4 regions of the Lysinibacillus sp. SGAir0095 genome follow, and region 1 is predicted to be linked to each of the others. Evidence: riboswitches for the same ligand, from Rfam matches in the RefSeq annotation. Region 1 holds a riboswitch; each other region holds the start of a gene.
The links. Region 1 has a riboswitch for S-adenosylmethionine ahead of metA (homoserine O-acetyltransferase MetA). Riboswitches for the same ligand answer to the same signal wherever they lie in the genome.
Positions count from the first base shown of each region.

Region 2: linked by a shared signal. The riboswitch ahead of C1N55_RS01475 (O-acetylhomoserine aminocarboxypropyltransferase/cysteine synthase family protein) and the one ahead of metA (homoserine O-acetyltransferase MetA) in region 1 are both predicted to bind S-adenosylmethionine.
Region 3: linked by a shared signal. The riboswitch ahead of C1N55_RS15160 (methionine ABC transporter ATP-binding protein) and the one ahead of metA (homoserine O-acetyltransferase MetA) in region 1 are both predicted to bind S-adenosylmethionine.
Region 4: linked by a shared signal. The riboswitch ahead of C1N55_RS18060 (bifunctional homocysteine S-methyltransferase/methylenetetrahydrofolate reductase) and the one ahead of metA (homoserine O-acetyltransferase MetA) in region 1 are both predicted to bind S-adenosylmethionine.

Region 1 is NZ_CP028083.1:2,142,036-2,145,187, reverse strand. Features, by position in the region: gene C1N55_RS10535 (DEAD/DEAH box helicase) at 1-272, shown strand, start outside; gene C1N55_RS10530 (hypothetical protein) at 288-1,061, shown strand; SAM riboswitch class I at 1,165-1,272, shown strand; gene metA (homoserine O-acetyltransferase MetA) at 1,375-2,313, shown strand; gene C1N55_RS10520 (MBL fold metallo-hydrolase) at 2,529-3,152, shown strand, end outside.
Region 2 is NZ_CP028083.1:298,328-301,479, reverse strand. Features, by position in the region: gene C1N55_RS01480 (hypothetical protein) at 1-372, opposite strand, end outside; gene C1N55_RS01475 (O-acetylhomoserine aminocarboxypropyltransferase/cysteine synthase family protein) at 643-1,944, opposite strand; SAM riboswitch class I at 2,058-2,164, opposite strand; gene C1N55_RS01470 (glycerol-3-phosphate acyltransferase) at 2,316-2,948, shown strand.
Region 3 is NZ_CP028083.1:3,045,508-3,048,659, forward strand. Features, by position in the region: gene C1N55_RS15155 (methionine ABC transporter permease) at 1-415, opposite strand, end outside; gene C1N55_RS15160 (methionine ABC transporter ATP-binding protein) at 408-1,433, opposite strand; SAM riboswitch class I at 1,624-1,729, opposite strand; gene C1N55_RS15165 (thioredoxin family protein) at 1,780-2,091, opposite strand; gene C1N55_RS15170 (toprim domain-containing protein) at 2,135-2,491, opposite strand; gene gcvH (glycine cleavage system protein GcvH) at 2,726-3,106, opposite strand.
Region 4 is NZ_CP028083.1:3,676,909-3,680,060, reverse strand. Features, by position in the region: gene hemG (protoporphyrinogen oxidase) at 1-750, shown strand, start outside; SAM riboswitch class I at 838-937, shown strand; gene C1N55_RS18060 (bifunctional homocysteine S-methyltransferase/methylenetetrahydrofolate reductase) at 1,060-2,907, shown strand; gene metH (methionine synthase) at 2,900-3,152, shown strand, end outside.

The sequences.
Region 1 (3,152 bases):
ATAAATTCCAGGGGATGGAGATGGATGTGATTTTGGTGAGTATGGTTCGTAATAATGATAATAAATATGGTGATATCGGATTTGCCAAAGATTATCGTCGTTTAAATGTTGCTTTATCGCGAGCAAGAGAATTACTTGTATTAATTGGAAGTACAGAAATGTTTGTGAATCGTCCGAAAAAAGAAGAAACTCGCAAAATGTATAAAACACTATTAAATACTGTGAAGTCCCAAGACGGTTATCGAAATACAATCGAGAGTTACATTTCGTAAATTTAAGGAGGAAAAATGGAACTACATTCCTTACAGAAATCGCTTGAGTTAGAACTTACACAAAAAACGGAAGTTTCAATACTTCAATCTGATACTTGGTGTGTTCCGGTGCATACCTTAAATGTCACCTATAAACCAGTCATTCGAACAAAAATGGATATTCTAATGAAAATGCTTTTTCTTTCACTGAAAGATACAAAATTTGAAAGTGCTGAACAAATTAGTGAAATTCTCCTGGTAGAACAACTTTTTGTAGAGGATTTGTTATCAAAAATGCAAAAGACCAACCTAATTGCAAAAGTAGATGACTACTTCCTATTAACGGAAAAAGGGCAGAAACAGTTTGAGAATGGAGTTTTTGAAGAGGAGCAGGATGGAACTTCAACCGAGCTTCTTTATAGCCCGACTCATAGAAGTTTTTTAAAGGGCGATATAGAAGAAGTTCTCGAATTTGAAGATTTTCCAGAGAAAATTTTCCGTTATCAAGTACAAGATACTGAGTTAAGCTTTGAGGATCACCTTGTGATCAAGGAGCTGCAGTCTCAAAAAGAAGAAATTGAAGAACCTGAGGAAGAACAAGCAAAACTTTTTATCACATCTATCGATTCTGTAGAAAATGTCCAAGTCAATGATGTGCCATGTATCGAATTTTTGCTTTATGATGAAGTAAAAGATTTATTTTCTACTCGCGTATGGAATACTTTAACGAGCAAATGGGATGAAACTTTAGAGCAACTCATCCAAGAAACTGACAAATCAACATGGCGAGATAAATTGACACGACAATAGGAAAATTCTTTTGATTTCAAAAATGTAATATTAATTTATAAAATAGAAATATGGAATATTGCAAATATTTATTCTCTATGTTAATATTTAAATAATTTCATCTATCTTATCAAGAGAAGCAGAGGGATATGGCCCAATGAAGCTTCAGCAACCTCTAACATCGTTAGAAAGGTGCTAATTCCAGCAAGACTTATGTCTTGGGAGATAAGAGTGCGCGTATAACTAATACCCTCTCATTCTCACGCTGGAATGAGAGGTTTTTTATTTGTCTGATTTAGATGAATTCGGCATGTTAAGAAATGGGGGAACAAGAATGCCTATCAATATACCAAAGAATTTGCCTGCAGGAGAAATATTGCGTAAAGAGAAAATTTTCGTCATGGAAGAAGACCGTGCAAGTACACAACAAATCCGACCATTAAACATCTTAGTGTGTAACTTGATGCCTGAAAAAGAAAAAACGGAGCTACAGTTATTACGCCTTTTAGGGAACACACCATTACAAACAAACGTGACATTTCTAAACACAGCTACGTATGCTTCAAGAAATGTATCAAGATCACATCTAGATACTTTTTACAAAACTTTTCATGAAATAAAGCACCGGCGTTTTGATGGGATGATAATTACAGGAGCACCAGTGGAACGAATGGAATTTGAAGAGGTTAGTTATTGGGAAGAAATATCCCAAATCATGGACTGGGCTCAACTTAATGTTACTTCCTGTATGTATATTTGTTGGGGAGCGCAGGCTGCCCTATATAAACATTTCAATATCGGGAAGTTCGAGCTTCCTAAAAAATGCTCGGGTGTTTATTCCCATGTCATTACTGACCTAACAGTTGACTTAGTGCGTGGATTTAGCGATGAATATGTTGCACCGCATTCTCGTCATACTTCTGTTTCGCTAGAGGAAGTACAAAATCATCCAGATTTACTGTTACTTAGCTATTCAGAAGAAGCGGGTCCCTTCATCGTACAATCAAAAGACACAAAGCATATTATGATTACTGGCCATTTAGAATACGATGCGACAACATTGGCGGATGAATATGCACGTGATGTAGAAAAAGGGGACACGGTAGACATTCCTGTGAATTACTTCCCGAATAATGATCCAAAGAATACGCCTAAAAATAGTTGGCGTGCCCATTCATATCTTCTTTTCTACAATTGGTTAAACTATTATGTATACCAAGAAACTCCATTTGATTGGCACTATGTAGAAGATACAATTGAGTTCCATATTTAACAAGTGAGCCATGTGTTTGAAACACATGGTTTTTTTGTGGGCAAACCACTGTATGAATTTAATTTTTTCCAATAGTCGATGGATCTCATCAAACTTTTTCTGGTTTATCAAAGTCTCCTAAAACTACTTATCCCCAAATATTGTGGGTTTTTATCATTTTGGAATGAATAGGGATTATTTTTATAGAAAAAATACTATTGGAAGGAGGCAAAAATTTGTCTGAACAAATGAATTATGGTGAGGATTATAAATATATTCCTATGTCATCAGTTTCTAGTGGAAAAGGTCAAGAGATTATGCCTGATATTTATTCATTTACTGTTCAGGTTGTCAATTTGTGTATGATTGGCGAACCGAACAATCCGACAGGGTGGACTTTAGTTGATGCAGGGATGCCCAAATCCGTTAATACGATTATTAAAGAAGCTGAAAAGCGCTTCGGATCAAATGCACGTCCAAACGGCATTGTGTTAACCCATGGGCATTTTGATCATGTAGGGGCAATAATCGAGTTAGTCGAGCATTGGAATGTCCCCGTTTATGCCCATGAATTAGAAATTCCATATTTAACAGGGCAAAAGAGCTATCCTGAAGCTGACTCAAGCGTGGAAGGTGGACTTATTGCAAGGATTTCTCCTTATTTTCCGAACGAGCCAATCAATTTAGGACACCATGTAAAACCTTTGCCTAGTGATGGTTCAATCCCGGTGCTAAAGGATTGGAAATGGGTGCATACACCTGGGCATTCTCCTGGACATGTTTCCTTCTTTAGGGAAACAGATAGTGCATTGATTGCTGGTGATGCTTTTGTAACGGTTAAACAGGAATCCCTCTTTAAA
Region 2 (3,152 bases), 1.8 Mb from region 1:
GGTCATTTTTTTAAATTTATTTATGACACTATTAACTAGCAGCATTTCTTTAGTTGTAAAGACGGGTACGCCATACGTGCGCTGAACAAGCTGGAATTGACCATACTCTAAATGCCATTCCTTTGCCGGTATTGACAAGTGATGATTTCCAAACTCTTTGTACGCTTCGAAAACTTCTTTTACGTAATAATTACTTTCTGAAAATGTTGCAATTTCCTCTTTGTACGCTGTATGTCCAAATGTCTTATGCCAAAGATTATCTACACCAGCTAATAAACGCTGAAGTGAAAATGCATTTATAAAGGCACCTTTTTCATTTAATTCATATATAAAATATGCTGCGATATTTTGCGCACTATAGATGTTTCCCATTTAACAACACTCCTTTTACTAAGTAATACCGTATCGAAAACCTGTAAACCAATTAAAAATTTAACCTGCAAGGGATAGATTTTAATTCCGATAAGTTTTCTCTATATTAGATATTATATGAATTAAACACCTAAAAGTCAATAAAACTAATTGAATTACTAGGTTTTAAGATGCAACATAACCGAATGAATGGCATTAGATAAAATTGGTGAAAACTCTCCTATTTCACAAATGAGTGAAAGGTCATTTTCACCAATTCCATCTATCTAATTAGGCGTTTGCTTGTGCAATATTTTCAACCGCTTTTTCCAAAGCCTGATCTAAATCTGCAATGATATCTTCTACAGCCTCTAAGCCAACTGACAAGCGAATGAGCTCTTCAGAAACACCAGCCACCTTTAACTCTTCTTGCGATAGTTGTTGATGAGTTGTTGAAGCAGGGTGAATAATTAGAGATTTTGCATCCCCTACGTTTGCCACATGAGAGAAAAGCTGGACATTGTCAATTACTTTACTTCCTACATCACGGCCACCTTTGATGCCAAATGTAATCATAGAGCCGTAACCATTTTTCAGGTATTTTTTCGCTAATGAATGCGATGGGAAGCTTTCCTTGCCTGGATAGTTGACATATTCCACGAATGGGTGGTTTTCCAAGTATTCTGTAACCTTCAATGCATTTTCTCCATGCTTTGTATAACGCAAATGAAGCGTCTCTAAACCTTGAAGGAAGTTAAATGCACTATCCGCACTTAGAGTTGGACCGAAGTCGCGTAATAATTGAACCCGCAACTTTGTTGCAAAAGCAGCCCCTGCTGTATCAATGCCGTAACGTATGCCGTGGTAAGACTCATCTGGTTCAGTGAATCCCGGGAAGCGTCCGCTTGTCCAGTCAAACTTACCGGCATCTACTACGACACCTCCAATTGTTGTACCATGACCACCAATCCATTTAGTTGCTGAATGTACCACAACATCTGCTCCAAAGTCGATTGGATTCGATCCATATGGGGATGGGAAAGTATTATCGATGATTAACGGAAGTCCATGCGCATGAGCAATTTCCGCTACTCGCTCGATATCTAAAATGTTTAAGCTTGGATTACCCACTGTTTCTGCATAAATTGCTTTTGTTTTGTCCGTAATGGCCGCTTCAAAATTTTCAGGGTTACTCTCATCTACAAATACCGTTGTAATACCATAGCGTGGCAATGTATTCGCAAATAAGTTATAGGTACCACCATAAAGCGATCCTGCTGAAACAATTTCATCTCCTGTACCAGCAATATTCAAGATAGAAAAAGCAATGGCCGCTGCACCTGAAGATAACGCAACTGCAGCTGTTCCACCTTCAAGTAAAGCCACACGTTTTTCAAAAACATCGACAGTTGGGTTCATAATACGTGAATAGATGTTACCCGTTTGTTCTAGTGCAAAAAGCTTTCGTGCATGCTCAGTGTTTTCAAAAGCATAAGCCGTTGTTCTGTAAATGGGTACTGCGATTGCTCCTGTTACTGGATCTGGCTTTTGCCCTCCATGAAGCAATTGTGTTTCCGGTCGTTGCTGTGACATGTTTTCTCCTCCTAAAATAGAATCGATGGGGTGATCTAACTAATGAGGAGGACCTTATGGAAAAACAAAAGCCCTCTTCTAAGAAGAGGGCTGCAAAGTTGCAATTTTTCCTCCCCTTATCTCTCAGATCTAATCAAAATCTGTAGGAATTAGCACCTTTGCGTAATCGCTGGTTGCTGGGCATCGTAGGGCCTAGTCCCTCCGCCTCTCTGGATAAAGGTATTTGATTCATGTTCCATCGTTATAGAAACTATAAAGCATAGTAATCTACTATGTCAACTGCATTTTTAAAATATTTCGAAAATATTTGAAACATCTTATATAATCATAGAGTATATTGTAAAAAGCATACTTTGAAGGGAGTTTTCATTTTGCTTTATGCCATTATCTTTATATTATTAGCAGGTTATCTAATTGGCTGCATTCATGGCTCTAATATTGCTAAATTACTTTCAGGCGTAAACCTGAAAGAAGTTGGACATGGGAATGCAGGAGCATCAAATGCAACCCTGTCATTAGGTTGGAAATATGGTGTTCTTGTTGCTTTAATCGACATTGGAAAAGGAATAGTAGCAATTGTATTCATACGTCTCTACTTAGTTAACTTTGAATCCTTTACCCTTAATCAGACTTCACTTTTACTATACCTTACTGGTGCAGCAGTAATCCTTGGCCATAACTTCCCAATTCATATGAGGTTTCGCGGTGGAAAAGGTACTGCTTCTTTAATTGGCATTTTTATTGCACTGAATTGGAAATTGGGATTAATTGCTGTACTTGCTTTTGTGATTACATCGCTTTTAACAAATTATTTACTTATTGGCGTTGGTATTTTATATATTATATTCGCAGTCACTGCACTTTTAATCGAACCAACAATTGGGCCATTCATTATTACACTGACTTTATTATTAATCGCACTTTATCTTCATATCGAGAACATCAACCGTATGCGACTCGGGACGGAACCAAAAGTTACAGCTGCTTTTAAGAAGAAGCGATAGCGATCTTTCGAAAACCTGAGTTCTGCTTTTTTTGCGATTGTCGCTTTGCTTTCGTCGCAGAAAATGCAATCTCTAAAAACCCGCCTGAGCTCCTTTTTGCGACTGGCGCTTTTGCTTTCGTCGCAGAAAATGCAATCTCTAAAAACCCGCCTGAGCTCCTTTTTGCGACTGGCGCTTTGCTTTCGTCGCAGAAAATGCAATCTC
Region 3 (3,152 bases), 900 kb from region 1:
TAATTGTTGAAGTTTTCGCTCCCATTGATCGAGCCGCTTCAATGACACCTTTATCAATTTCTCTTAAGGCGATTAATACTAGTCGAGCATAAAATGGTCCAGCCCCAATAATAAGTGCAGGTAATGCTGCCTCAACTCCTCGGATTGTTCCAAGCAGGAATTTTGTAAACGGAATTAAAAGAATAATTAATACGATAAATGGGATAGATCTGAATATATTAACAAGAGATCCTGTTAATAAATTAACCATTTTATTTGCCCAAATTTGGTGTGGGCTTGTCAAAAACAGCAATATTCCAATTGCTAGTCCAAGTACAAAGGTTACTCCTGTAGAAATTACCGTCATATATAATGTCTCGTAGGTAGCTTCCCACAATTTTACCCAATCAACATTCGGAAATAATTGATTAAACATGGTCAATCACCTCCGCTTGAATTTCTCTCGTCTCTAAAAGTTTAAATGCTTCTTCAACCTGATTTGGTTTCCCATCGATTTGTACAATTAATGTTCCATATGGGCCACTTGTAGTTTGTGTAATATTTCCGTGAACAATATTCACTTCAACATCAAATTCCTTAATAATTTGTGAAATGACTGGCTGTTCCGTTTTATTCCCAATAAACGTCAGTTTCACTAGTTTCCCTGTTGGGTAGTTGACTAGAATTTGCTCGATTGATTCCTTGGATTCTTTTGTTCCAGAAACCTGCATCACGAAATTCTTAGTGATTTCAGCTTGTGGATTTTGGAAGACCTGTAGCACTTCTCCCGATTCAACTACTTGTCCAGCTTCCATTACCGCTACACGTCGACAAATTTTGCGAATGACATGCATTTCATGTGTAATAAGTACAATCGTTAGCCCGAGACGCTTATTGATGTCTAGCAATAATTCCAAAATTGCATCCGTTGTTTCTGGATCAAGGGCACTTGTTGCCTCATCGCAAAGCAATACTTCCGGATTATTTGCAAGGGCTCTTGCAATCCCCACACGCTGCTTTTGACCACCCGATAATTGAGATGGGTAAGCATTCTCTCTTCCAGTTAAACCAACCAAATCGATTAACTCTTTCACACGTTTTGTTCGTTCTGCCTTCGAAACTCCTGCAATTTCTAATGGAAAAGCAATGTTCTCTGCAACTGTACGCGACCATAGCAGATTGAAATGCTGGAAAATCATACTGATTTTTTGTCTTGCTTGGCGAAGCAGCGAACCTGAAATAGAAGAAATTACCTGACCATTCACTTCTACCGTCCCTGTGGAAGGTTTTTCCAGACCGTTAAGTAAACGAATCATTGTACTTTTTCCTGCGCCACTATAACCGATAATTCCAAATATTTCACCTTTGTTAATGGATAAATTAACATCCTTGACAGCTGTTATCTCTCCATTTTTTGTTTTATATATTTTCGATATGTCTTTAAGTTCAATCATATGCGACTCCTTACTATGCGTTCTATAGCGAACCGTAACTATGTATTCTTATATCTATACTTGAAGGTATTTTCAGTTTACCCATTTAGCGATTGTGAAATTTATAATCTAGCAATTATTTGAAAACAAAAAATCCCTTCTACCAAGACAAGTAGAAGGGAACGTAACTGTATTGTTTACGTTAACCGTTCTCTTATCTTCCAAAGTATCCACTTCGCGTGACTTGGCACCTTTTCACAAAATGTGATGGTTGCCGGGCTTCATAGGGCACTTCCCTCCACCGCTCTTTATAAGAGTTACGATATTAAATTTTAGATTATGGATGTTACTTTACCATGTTAGTTCTCTATGCGTCAACACTTTTTTTCAACTTCTCATAGAGGAATGGTACAGATTGGAAAGCATATACTTTTTCGACATTTCCATTTTCACTGATTAGTAAACATGGAACACTTTCAATTTGATAATCCATTGCTAAATTTCCTAAGTAATTAATATTTGCCTTGCCTAGAGGTAAATCTGGCAAAAGGTTTTCGATAACATCCATCATTTTCGATGCGACAGCACAAGTTCCACACATCGGCGTATATAGATAAAAGGCAACTAAGGAATTTTTCTCCTGTTGTTGCGCCCAATTTTCAATTGTCCATTCTTTCATTAACCATCATCCTACTCGTTCGTTTAGGTAATAATACAACTATTTACGTCTCAATTGATGAAGATAAATATTGCTTATGCACCGAGAATTTGGCATCACTTAACAAATTTGCCAACACTTTTTTAGGAGCATTCGCCACTTCGATATATGTTCGAGGTATGAAAAGATGAACAGCCTCAGAATAAATTCTTTTTGTTAGCTTTCTCAACTTTTCTCCTGAATTATCCGCATCAAATAACGTATAGAGTTTACATTCTTCAAATGGTTCCAGAAGATCTAATAAGGCATCCTCACTAATCGTACCATTCGTACAAATAATTTTAACATCCTCAGCAAAGATTGGTGCAATGTTTAACTTATCCGATCGACCCTCAACAATTATACACTTATCAACTATCATTTGCTTCACCCCACGATTTGTAGTAACACAGCTAAATAACGTCTTCAAATATGCATAAGGATAATGATTGAAAAGCACGGTTTTCATTAGTGAAAATCGATGTCTTTTCTCACTGATTTTGTGAGACTGTCTACAAATGATCAGTGAAATAAAAGATATGGTTATTTATTATATTTAGATTGTAAAAAAAACGCCAGTGGTTTTCTGGCGTTTTCTTTTTATATCATATTCATATTATGCGTCAATTAATTCATCATATTGCTCAGGAGTTAATAAAGCTTCCACTTCTGAAAGATCAGCCGGTTCAATTACTATCATCCAAGCTTGTTCATAAGGTGATTCATTTACAAATTCTGGACTATCTTCAAGCTCGCTATTGATTTCAACCACTTTACCTGAAATTGGTGCGTATAGTTCTGAAACTGTTTTTACAGATTCCACACTACCGAATGGTTCGTTTAATTGAATTTCGTCGCCAACTTGTGGAAGTTCAACGAATACAATATCGCCAAGTTCAGATTGTGCAAAGTGTGTAATTCCAATGCGTACTTTTCCATCTTCAACTTTTACCCATTCGTGTTCTTTAGAGTAACGTAAATCTTTCGGTGTGCTCACTAAAAACCCCTCCAAATATATGTAATTCATACATGATAAGTTTGAC
Region 4 (3,152 bases), 1.5 Mb from region 1:
TTTATTTCCTTCAAAAACGGACTCTCGTCTCTAATCAATCGTTTAGAGGAGCTTCTTCCAGAAGTCGAATACTATAAAAATACCGAGACAACGAGTGTGAAGAAAACGGGTACTCTTTACGAAGTGAGCTTCTCCAATGGAGAGATTGTTCAAGCGGATGTGGTTGTACTAGCAGTTCCGAATAACGTTGTTCGAAGTGTTTTAAATGATGAAGAAATGGATGCGAACTTAAGTAAGTTTACGAATGCATCAGCTTTGACAATATATTTAGGCTTCGACCTTCCTGATTCTATTTTACCTGCGGACGGGACAGGGTTTATCGTTTCGCATAATAGTGATCTAGTTTGTAATGCATCTACTTGGACAAGCCGGAAATGGAAGCACACTTCTGAAGATGGTAATTTGCTTGTAAGATTATTCTACAAGAATACGAATCCGAGATATGAAGAGCTAGCGGCTATGTCAGATGAGGAATTGACGAGGGTTGCATTGGAGGATGTGAAGCTAAGTCTAAATATAGAAGAGATACCGATAGTAGTGAATTTAGCGAAATGGATAGAGAAGATGCCGAAATATGATTTAGCTCATAAGGAAGCTTTGGACTCTTTATTAGTCGACCTGGATTCAAATTATCCAAATCTCTATATTGCAGGATGCTCTTATTTTGGTGTAGGAATCGGGGCTTGTATTGAAAATGGCAAACATACAGCTGATAAAGTTCTCGGTAGTTTAGCCTCAATACAAAAGTGAAGTAATTTCTCAAAAATCAGAAAACATATTGACGAAAAGGTTATTTAAAGATATGATACGATTTAACATATTAAAAACTAAATAAGACTCTTATCAAGAGAAGCAGAGGGACTGGCCCGATGAAGCTTCAGCAACCAACTTAAAAGTAAGGTGCTAAATCCAGCTGGCGTAAGTCGGAAGATGAGAAGGATATCAAAAAATGATGACTCAAGCCTTCTTCTCGTAAGAAGGCTTTTTATATTGGAGAAAAATTTAGATTTTCACAGATGAAAGAAACTGAAATTTTTGAATTTATAAGGGGTGTGCGGTATGGGACTACTGGAAGCGTTAAAGTCAAAGGTATTAACAGCTGATGGAGCGATGGGGACTTTGTTGTATGCATATGGCTTAGATAATTGCCATGAAGAAATGAATATAATAAGACCGGATTTGATTGAAAAAATCCATCATGAATATATCACGGCTGGAGCGGATGTTATTCAAACAAATACATACGGAGCAAATGCTATTAAACTTGCACGCTATGGTTTGGAAGATAAAGTGATAGAAATTAATGAGGCAGCACTTTCCATTGCCAAAAATGCAGTAGGGACAGGGAACCAATTTATCCTTGGGTCGATTGGGGCAATACGTGGTGTTCGTAAAAGTGATGTAACACTTGAAGAAATACTAGCAGCAATCAAAGAACAAGCGAAAATCTTAATTGAGGGCAAGGTAGATGGACTGTTGCTTGAAACCTATTATGATTTTGAAGAATTATCAGAAACGATTAAATTGCTTCGTAAGGAAACATCGTTACCAATCATTGCACAAGTATCGATGCATGAACCTGGAATTTTGGTAAATGGGATGAATCTAAATGATGCTCTTAAAGTGCTGCAAGACCTTGGGGCAGATATTGTTGGAGTCAATTGTCGCTTAGGCCCTCATCATACCATTCAAGCTTTTGAAGGGGTAGAACTACCGGACAAAGCATTTTTATCTGCTTACCCGAATGCGTCTTTGCTAGATATCGAAGAGGGGCGAGTTATTTATGAATCAGAAATAGATTATTTTGCAAGAGCAGCTGTAAGGCTTAGAAATCAAGGTGTTCGACTAATTGGTGGATGCTGTGGTACAACTCCAAAGCATATTGAAGCAGCAAAAAAGCTTCTGAAGAGTTTAGATCCTATTAAAGTGAAGGATGCAGTAGTACAAAAAGAAATCTTCATCCAAGAGGCGGAACCGAGTATTTTGGAGCCACTTCATGAGAAGGTAAAACGGGAACGTTCTGTCATTGTTGAGCTGGATACACCAAGACATTTAGAGATTGAAGCTTTCGTGGAAGGTGCAAAATTACTTTATAGCGAAGGTGCCGACATTATTATGATGGCGGATAATTCATTAGCATCTCCTCGGATCAGTAATATCGCGATGGGCTCTATTTTGAAGCTGCAGCATGGAATCCGTGTAATGCCGCATATAACATGCCGTGATCGGAATCTAATCGGTTTACAATCACACTTAATGGGGTTAAACGCACTTGGTTTTCACGATATTTTAGCTGTCACTGGAGACCCAACAAAAGTAGGGGATTTTCCGGGTGCGACAAGTGTTTATGATGTGTCTTCCATGGAGCTGATCTCGTTAATTAAACAATTAAATGAAGGAATCTCTTTCTCTGGTAAACCGTTGCGCAAAAAAGCAAACTTCTCTGTCGCTGCTGCCTTCAATCCAAATGTTCGGGTACTTGATCGAGCAGTTGCACGACTAGAAAAGAAAATTGAGCATGGAGCAGATTATTTTATTTCTCAACCGGTTTATACAATAGAAAAAATCGAAGAAATTTATGAAGCGACGAAACACCTTTCAGCACCGATCTATATAGGGATTATGCCTTTAACGAGCTACCGTAGTGCGGAGTTCTTACATCATGAAGTGCCGGGTATTAAACTTTCTGAGGAAGTATTAGAAAGAATGAAGGCTTGTGATGGAGACAAAGTAAAAGAGGCAGCTGAAGGGATTGCAATTGCAAAAGAGCTACTTGATACAGCGGCAAAGTATTTTAACGGAATTTATTTAATCACACCATTTATTAGATACGAAATGACAATACAATTAATGCAATATATCAATCAACTTGATGAGCAAAACAAAGGGGTCAAAGCGAATGTATAACCATCGGATAGAAGAACAATTACAAAAGAGGATATTAATTATCGATGGTGCAATGGGGACGATGCTGCAGCAGGAAAATCTAACGGCTGAGGATTTTGGTGGAGAAGAGTTAGAGGGGTGCAATGAAAATTTATTATTAACCCGTCCAGATGTTTTATCCAAAATTCATCGTGCCTATCTGGAAGCTGGAGCAGATATTATTTGTACCAATACATTCGGGGCAACGCCGTTAGTATTAAATGAAT